2 regions of the Ewingella sp. C233 genome follow, and region 1 is predicted to be linked to the other one. Evidence: riboswitches for the same ligand, from Rfam matches in the RefSeq annotation. Region 1 holds a riboswitch; the other holds the start of a gene.
What was found. A riboswitch is a leader RNA that binds a small molecule or an ion and turns the genes downstream of it on or off. The one in region 1 is predicted to bind thiamine pyrophosphate.
Positions count from the first base shown of each region.

Region 2: it holds a riboswitch for thiamine pyrophosphate, as region 1 does, so the genes downstream of both, thiC (phosphomethylpyrimidine synthase ThiC) here and thiM (hydroxyethylthiazole kinase) in region 1, are expected to answer to the same signal.

Region 1 is NZ_JBUZRI010000001.1:2,489,316-2,492,882, forward strand. It holds gene ACZRKO_RS11275 (hypothetical protein) at 1-437, shown strand, start outside; gene thiD (bifunctional hydroxymethylpyrimidine kinase/phosphomethylpyrimidine kinase) at 443-1,261, opposite strand; gene thiM (hydroxyethylthiazole kinase) at 1,258-2,052, opposite strand; TPP riboswitch at 2,088-2,190, opposite strand; gene ACZRKO_RS11290 (N-acetyltransferase family protein) at 2,262-2,687, shown strand; partial or broken gene ACZRKO_RS11295 (glycoside hydrolase family 10 protein) at 2,889-3,123, opposite strand; gene ACZRKO_RS11300 (helix-turn-helix transcriptional regulator) at 3,562-3,567, shown strand, end outside.
Region 2 is NZ_JBUZRI010000010.1:16,698-20,264, forward strand. It holds gene thiC (phosphomethylpyrimidine synthase ThiC) at 1-1,567, opposite strand, end outside; TPP riboswitch at 1,707-1,834, opposite strand; gene rsd (sigma D regulator) at 1,916-2,431, opposite strand; gene nudC (NAD(+) diphosphatase) at 2,538-3,320, shown strand; gene hemE (uroporphyrinogen decarboxylase) at 3,390-3,567, shown strand, end outside.

The DNA.
Region 1 (3,567 bases):
TGAACGATTATCTCGGTATGGCCTGCTGGCAGATGGAAAACAATCAGCCATTGTGGCGGGAGATGCAGCGCGACATCACACCGCAGGCGTTGTGGTTCCTGGCCGACAGCAACTGGTTTAGCGGCAAGAAACTGCAAAAAGATGGCGACTGTGAAGGCCTGTGGGCGCACAACCGTTTTCTCGCCCGCCGTACCGGTGAACACGCTGCCCTGCTTATCTCCTGGCGTGACGAAGAGAATGACGACATCGCGAGCTATCTGTTTGAACGCATCTCATCAACCCAAATTCGCCTTTCACTGCGACCGCGCAAAGAGGAAAAATTCTACCCGCTGAACCCGTTCGATGCAGCCCATATCAGGCAAGCGCTGACGCTGTTTCAGCAGGCTGAATCCGAACTTTGCAGCGAGGCGTTTTCGCAAAAACAGAGCCGGGCTTAATTCGCTTACCACCACCTATGGAAATGATGCACCGGCCCAATTCCCTCTCCTACCTCCAGGGAATCGGCCTGCATCAGCGCCTGCTGTAAATAGTGTTTTGCGGCGTGAACCGTGTCCGGCCAATTATCATATCGCGGACGCAGCGCTGCCAGCGCCGCCGACAGCGTACAGCCGGTACCGTGGGTATGGCGGGTGTTGATGCGCGGTGCGGTGAAACGCTGACGGGAATCTTTCATAAACAACCAGTCCGGGCTTTCGCCGTTTTCACGGTTTTCATCCGCCGGTAAATGCCCGCCCTTCATCAGCACCGCTTCACACCCCATCGCCAGCAGCGCCTCGCCCTGTTCACGCATCTCCAGCTCATTCTGCGCCATGTCGCAAGCCAGCAACGCAGCGGCTTCCGGCAGGTTCGGCGTAATGATCGACACCTGTGGCAACAGCAAACACCGCAGCGCCTCGACGGCGTCGGGCTGTAATAACGGATCGCCGCTTTTTGCCAGCATCACCGTATCAAGCACCACAAACGGCGGCTGATAATGTCTGAGCCGCTCCGCCACCGCTTCCACAATTGCCGAGTTGGCCAACATGCCGATTTTCGCGCTGTCGATACGTACGTCACCCAGGACCGAATCCAGCTGCGCCGCCACAAACGCAGGTTCGATGTTGTACACCGACTGCACGCCACGGGTGTTTTGCGCCACCAGCGCAGTGATGACGCTGGTGCCATAGGCGGCGAGTGCGGAGAAGGTTTTAAGGTCTGCCTGAATCCCGGCACCGCCGCTCGGATCAGTCCCCGCAATCGTCAGTGCATTGATGCGTTTCATTGCAGCGCCTCCCCATCGAGAAGATAAAGATTATCGAGGAAAGCCGGAGTAAAACTGCCCGGCCCGCGCGCCTGCTGGCAGGCCCGTTCACCGGCGCAGGACATCACCCGGCATGCCGCGGCCACGTTCTCCAGCCGGTCGCCTGGCAGGGCAACAAACGCCGCGACGACCGCCGACAGCGCGCAGCCGGTGCCGACCACGCGGGTCATCAGTACGTCGCCACCGCGCACCGCCAGACAGCGTTCGCCGTCGGTGACGTAATCAATTTCACCGGTCACCGCCACAATTGCGCCGGTTTGCTGCGCCAGTTGTTTAGCCGCCGGTAAAGCACAGAGCGAATCATCACCGCTGTCCACGCCGCGCCCGGTCGAGCTCATCCCGCTGAGTGCACGAATCTCGGAGGCGTTGCCACGGATAGCGGCGGGTGTGAGTTGAATCAGTTCGAGACAAAATTCTGTGCGTAAGGTCAGACCACCGACGGCCACCGGATCCAGCACCCAAGGTTTTCCAGCCTGATTAGCGGCATAAACAGCGGCCAGCATGGCGTCGGCATGGGGTTCGGTCAGCGTACCGACGTTGATCAGCAGCGCATCGGCTATCGCTGAAAACTGCGCCGCTTCGGTCGGGTCCACCACCATCGCCGGTGACGCACCAATGGCCAGCAGCACGTTAGCCGTAAATGACTGCACCACATCGTTGGTCAGGCAATGGACTAAGGGATGGGAGTTTCGGAGTTTTTGTAACGCAGTAGCCGCATGTGCAGCAGAAAAATCGACAGGTCGGGTATTCATATTTTCTCCCCACCGGCGCTCAAGAAGGCGGTATCGGGAGAGATACCTGACTTCCCTACGCTGGCATAATCCAGATCAGGTAATACGGGTAAGTTCTCAGCCCTTGCTTGCGCAAAAGGGGCACCCCGAGTCAAGGGAGCATTATTGGTGGGCGCGGCGCGAAGATCAACCTACAATCTTCACAGGTTTGTAACAACGGAGAGAATGCCTTGCAGATACGCCCTTACGAGGAGGCCGACCGGCCTTTTTTGCGCACGCTCTATCTGGCCTCGCGCAAAGATACCTGGACGTGGATGGACACGCAGGATTTACAGCTCGAAGATTTTGACCGCGCCACAATTGGCGAAACGGTGATCGTCGCCGTGCGCGACGGTAAGTTAGTCGGCTTCGCCTCGATATTCACTCAGGAAAATTTCCTGCATAACCTGTTTGTCGCTCCCGAAGCCAAAGGGACCGGTGTCGGCAGCGCTTTACTTCATGCCAGCGAAGCAATGTTTACGGGAAAAGGCGCGCTGAAGTGTTTGATCAAAAGTGAAAATTCAGTGAGATTTTACCTCGCCAAAGGGTGGGAGATAATCGCCGAAGGCGAAAGCCCAAAAGGGGATTACTATCTTTTTCATTTCTTAAAGAAATAATGCCCTTGGCGGGCGGCCAGAAAACCGGGTTTCAGCTTTTTGAAAGCTGAGGGAAATGTTTCTAATTTCAAATTCAAATGCAAGGTCGTGGGCGCCGGTCACAATGGCCGTGTTTCAGTTACCGCTGTTATAGCCGCAAAATGTCGTCCTGGCTTTTTAAATACGCGAAATTTGCGGTCAAGCATTTTTAAATACGGAGGATTAGTTTCCCCAGCGCTGTTTAAGGTAATTGACGGCTTCTTGGGTTTGAGGCTGGTTGAGATAGTTTTCCCGGAACAGAGTAGTGCCGTTAATTTGTGACACGAATTGGTTCAAATCGAGCTGTTTTTTAGCTCCGGTACGCCGCCATTGATTATCCAGTCGGGTTCGTTCTTAGAGGGGTCGCCCACCTTATAGAGTGCAATACCGATGTAGAGGCACGCGTATGGGTCGGTTTGCCTGTTGCTCACAGCCGAAGTGCCATTACCCCTACCGCCGCCAGAGCCGGAGTTCATTCATACGCAGAAGAAGATCTGTAAGCTTTCGGGGCGCAAACAACAGCAGATCCTTGAGTTTATTGAGGTGATCACGGCTAAACGGCCGTCTGTGGAGAAGTGGAGCTGATGGCTGACCATTCTGCATAACTACCTAATTCTAATAAAGTAGCCATGCGATCCATTTTTTCTACGACAATTGTTGTTTTCTCAGTAGTCATTTTAGTGGCTTACCAGGCTTAAAGATCGTTTCAGCTCATTCATTTCATTGGCGGAGAAACGGGCCATCACTCAACTCCTGTAAAAAACCTGCCAATAGGGTTTCAGATAAAATAACTCGGAAAGCATATACCACAGAGAGTGGTACATACAGCAGTGAGATGTAAAACAGGAGGTATATTATGGTC
Region 2 (3,567 bases), on a different contig from region 1:
TAATCAAACCCTGCTTAACGTCTTCTTTGTTCGGCAGGCCGAGATGCTCTTTTGGCGTGACATAACACAGCATGGCGCAGCCAAACCAGCCAATCATGGCGGCGCCAATGCCTGACGTGAAATGATCGTAGCCCGGTGCGATATCCGTGGTTAGCGGCCCCAGTGTATAGAACGGCGCTTCATGGCAGTGCTCCAGCTCTTCGGTCATATTGCGTCGGATCATCTGCATTGGGACATGTCCCGGCCCTTCTATCATCACCTGCACGTCATATTCCCAGGCGATTTTGGTCAGTTCGCCCAGTGTGCGCAGTTCAGCAAACTGGGCTTCATCGTTAGCATCCTGAATAGAACCCGGACGCAACCCGTCGCCCAGTGAGAGGGAGACGTCATAGGCGGCGCAGATTTCACAGATTTCGCGGAAATGCTCAAACAGGAAGCTCTCTTTATGATGCGACAGGCACCATTTCGCCATGATAGAACCGCCACGCGACACAATACCGGTCAGGCGCTTGGCAGTCATCGGCACGTAGCGCAGCAGCACACCGGCGTGGATGGTGAAGTAATCGACCCCTTGCTCAGCTTGTTCCAGCAGTGTGTCGCGGAACATCTCCCAGTTCAGGTCTTCCGCCACGCCGTTCACTTTCTCCAGTGCCTGATAGATCGGTACTGTGCCAATGGGCACCGGGCTGTTACGCAGGATCCATTCGCGGGTTTCGTGGATATAACGACCGGTGGAGAGATCCATTACGGTGTCAGCGCCCCAGCGCGTGGACCACACCAGCTTCTCGACCTCCTCTTCGATGGAAGAAGTCACCGCCGAGTTGCCGATATTAGCATTCACTTTGACCAGGAAATTGCGGCCGATAATCATCGGTTCCGATTCGGAATGATTGATGTTGGCCGGAATAATCGCCCGGCCTGCGGCCACCTCCTGGCGGACAAATTCAGGAGTGATGTTAGCGGGCAGGTGGGCACCAAAACTCTCTCCCGGATGCTGTTGCAGCAGCACTTCCCCACGAATTCGCTCACGGCCCATATTTTCACGGATGGCAATGAACTCCATCTCGGGCGTAATAATGCCTTTGCGGGCATAGTGCAGTTGGGTGACGTTTTTGCCTTTGGCGGCTTTGCGCGGGCGGGGAAGATGCTCAAAGCGCAGGTGATCCAGACCTTCATCAGCCAGCCGTTGTTGAGTAAAGCCGGAGCTGACCTCAGGCAGTACTTCGGTATCGTTGCGCGCCTGGATCCACTCTGCCCGTAGCTTATTCAGCCCGGTGTGTATATCGAGGATGGCAGCCGGATCGCCATAAGGACCCGAGGTGTCATACACCGGAATCGCTTCGTTGTTTTCGTATTGCGGGTTGTCTTTACTGCCATTGATTAACGTCGGGCTGAGCTGAATTTCGCGCATTGGTACCTGCACGTCGGCGCGCGTGCCTTGCAGATAAATCCGTTTGGAGTTTGGGAAAGCGACGCCTTGCAGGCTGTCGATAAACTGCTGAGCTTCGGCCCGCTGTTCGCGACGGTTAACGGGCTTTTTAGGGGTGTTGGATTGAATACTCGACATAGCAAATTCCTCGTGTTTTTCATGATAAAAAACGTTACGTGATGGAAAATTGCTTGTCTGGAGGTTTACGGCAGGAGTAAAAACGGTCGGTTAAGCGGATCGGGGCCGTGGTTGTGCGGGGCCGCAAAGACGCTAAACGCATGACATTACTCTTGTTCCCTTCGCGGGTATTAACCCGATCAGGTTCCGCGGATCCCGAATTAACGGTCTCAGCCTGGCGTAACGTCCGTAAGGAACATCATGCGCTAGGCACTCCGACAAGAAGCCCCAATATAGGAGGCCGATATAACAACTACAACCCCAGAAGGGTTATTAGCGTGTGAATTTATTTAAATTTGATACTCATAATCACGCCGGGCGTACTATCGCTGCTTCATTGGCAACCGGCGGTAACACGTCTTCTTCTTTGTCGAAAGCCAGCGTAATGAGCTGATCTTCGAGCATAAAACGGGCATCCAGCGCCTCACCGATGTCAGATAGCGCATAATGAAAAGCAAAGGCATTCTCATCATCGATATCATTTTCGGTATAACTGTCATGGAAAGCCATGATAGCTTCGGTATTGAGCTCAAGGGCCGGGTAAATTTTTGACGCGATCAGTTTTTTCGGACTGTCGATGCCGGCAACTTCATCAATAATACGTTGATAAAGGTGGAAATGGCCGGCGGAAAGATAGTCCACCAAATTATGGCAAAAGTTATCCAGCGCTTTTTCGTTTAGCGGGGTATGCTTTTCTTTATTCGGCTTTAGACCCACGAGGGTGCAATAAGAAACTAACAACTCTTTGCGTGCGTGAAGCCACTGGTCGATAAACTCATTACTGCCACCAACGCGTTGGGTCAGTCTTTCCAGACGATTTAGCATGGTTGACTCCGTGAGCGAGAGAAAAGTAACCAAAACGTTAAAGGTTACTAATATTTAACTTCCGAAAACCAGATTGTCAGTCTCGTCGAGGTTATGCAACAACAATATGGAATTACAGATAACAGACCAACATAAGGGCTGGTGGGTCATCAGCCACGAAGGCAAACTTTGGTTGCCTCAGGGCGAGCTGCCTTTTGGCCAGGCGGCTGAATTCCTGCTGATCGGCAAAACAGGAAGACAGATTGGCGAGTGGGACGGATCACCAGTCTGGCTGGTGCGCCAGCCAATGGATAACCATATGCTTTCCGCCCGCCAACTGCTTGATCAGGAAAGAGGTTTATTCCAATTGGTGGGGCGTGGCGTACAGCTTGCCGAGTTCTACCGGTCGCATAAGTTCTGCGGTTATTGCGGACACGAAATGCATGTCAGCAAGACCGAATGGGCTGCCCTGTGTGGGCACTGCCGCGAACGTTATTACCCGCAAATCGCGCCATGCATCATTGTGGCTATCCGTAAAGGCGACGAGATTTTGCTGGCGCAGCATGTCCGCCACCGTAATGGGATCCACACCGTGCTGGCGGGGTTTGTCGAAGTTGGCGAAACTCTGGAAGAGACCGTCGCGCGTGAAGTGATGGAAGAGAGCAACGTGCGCGTTAAAAACGTCCGGTATGTCAGTTCGCAGCCCTGGCCGTTCCCGAACTCCCTGATGATGGCGTTTATGGCAGACTACGACAGCGGTGAGATCAAGCACGACCCGAAAGAGTTACTCAATGCAGGCTGGTACCGGTTTGATGCGCTGCCGCAGTTGCCGCCTCCGGGTACCATCGCGCGTCGTCTGATCGAGGATACCGTGGTTCTGTGCCGGGCTGAGCGCGACAGTGAGATCTAGCGTGTTACAATACTGCCCGATTATTTCGGGTCAGAAGATTCGGGTCAGCAGATGATGAAGGAAACCCCAATGAGTGAGTTGAAGAACGATCGCTACCTGCGCGCTTTATTGCGCCAGCCGGTTGATGTCACGCCAGTGTGGATGATGCGCCAGGCAGGACGTTATTTGCCTGAGTACAAAGAGACTCGCGCACAGGCTGGTGACTTCATGTCGCTGTGCAAAAATGCTGAGCTGGCTTGCGAAGTGA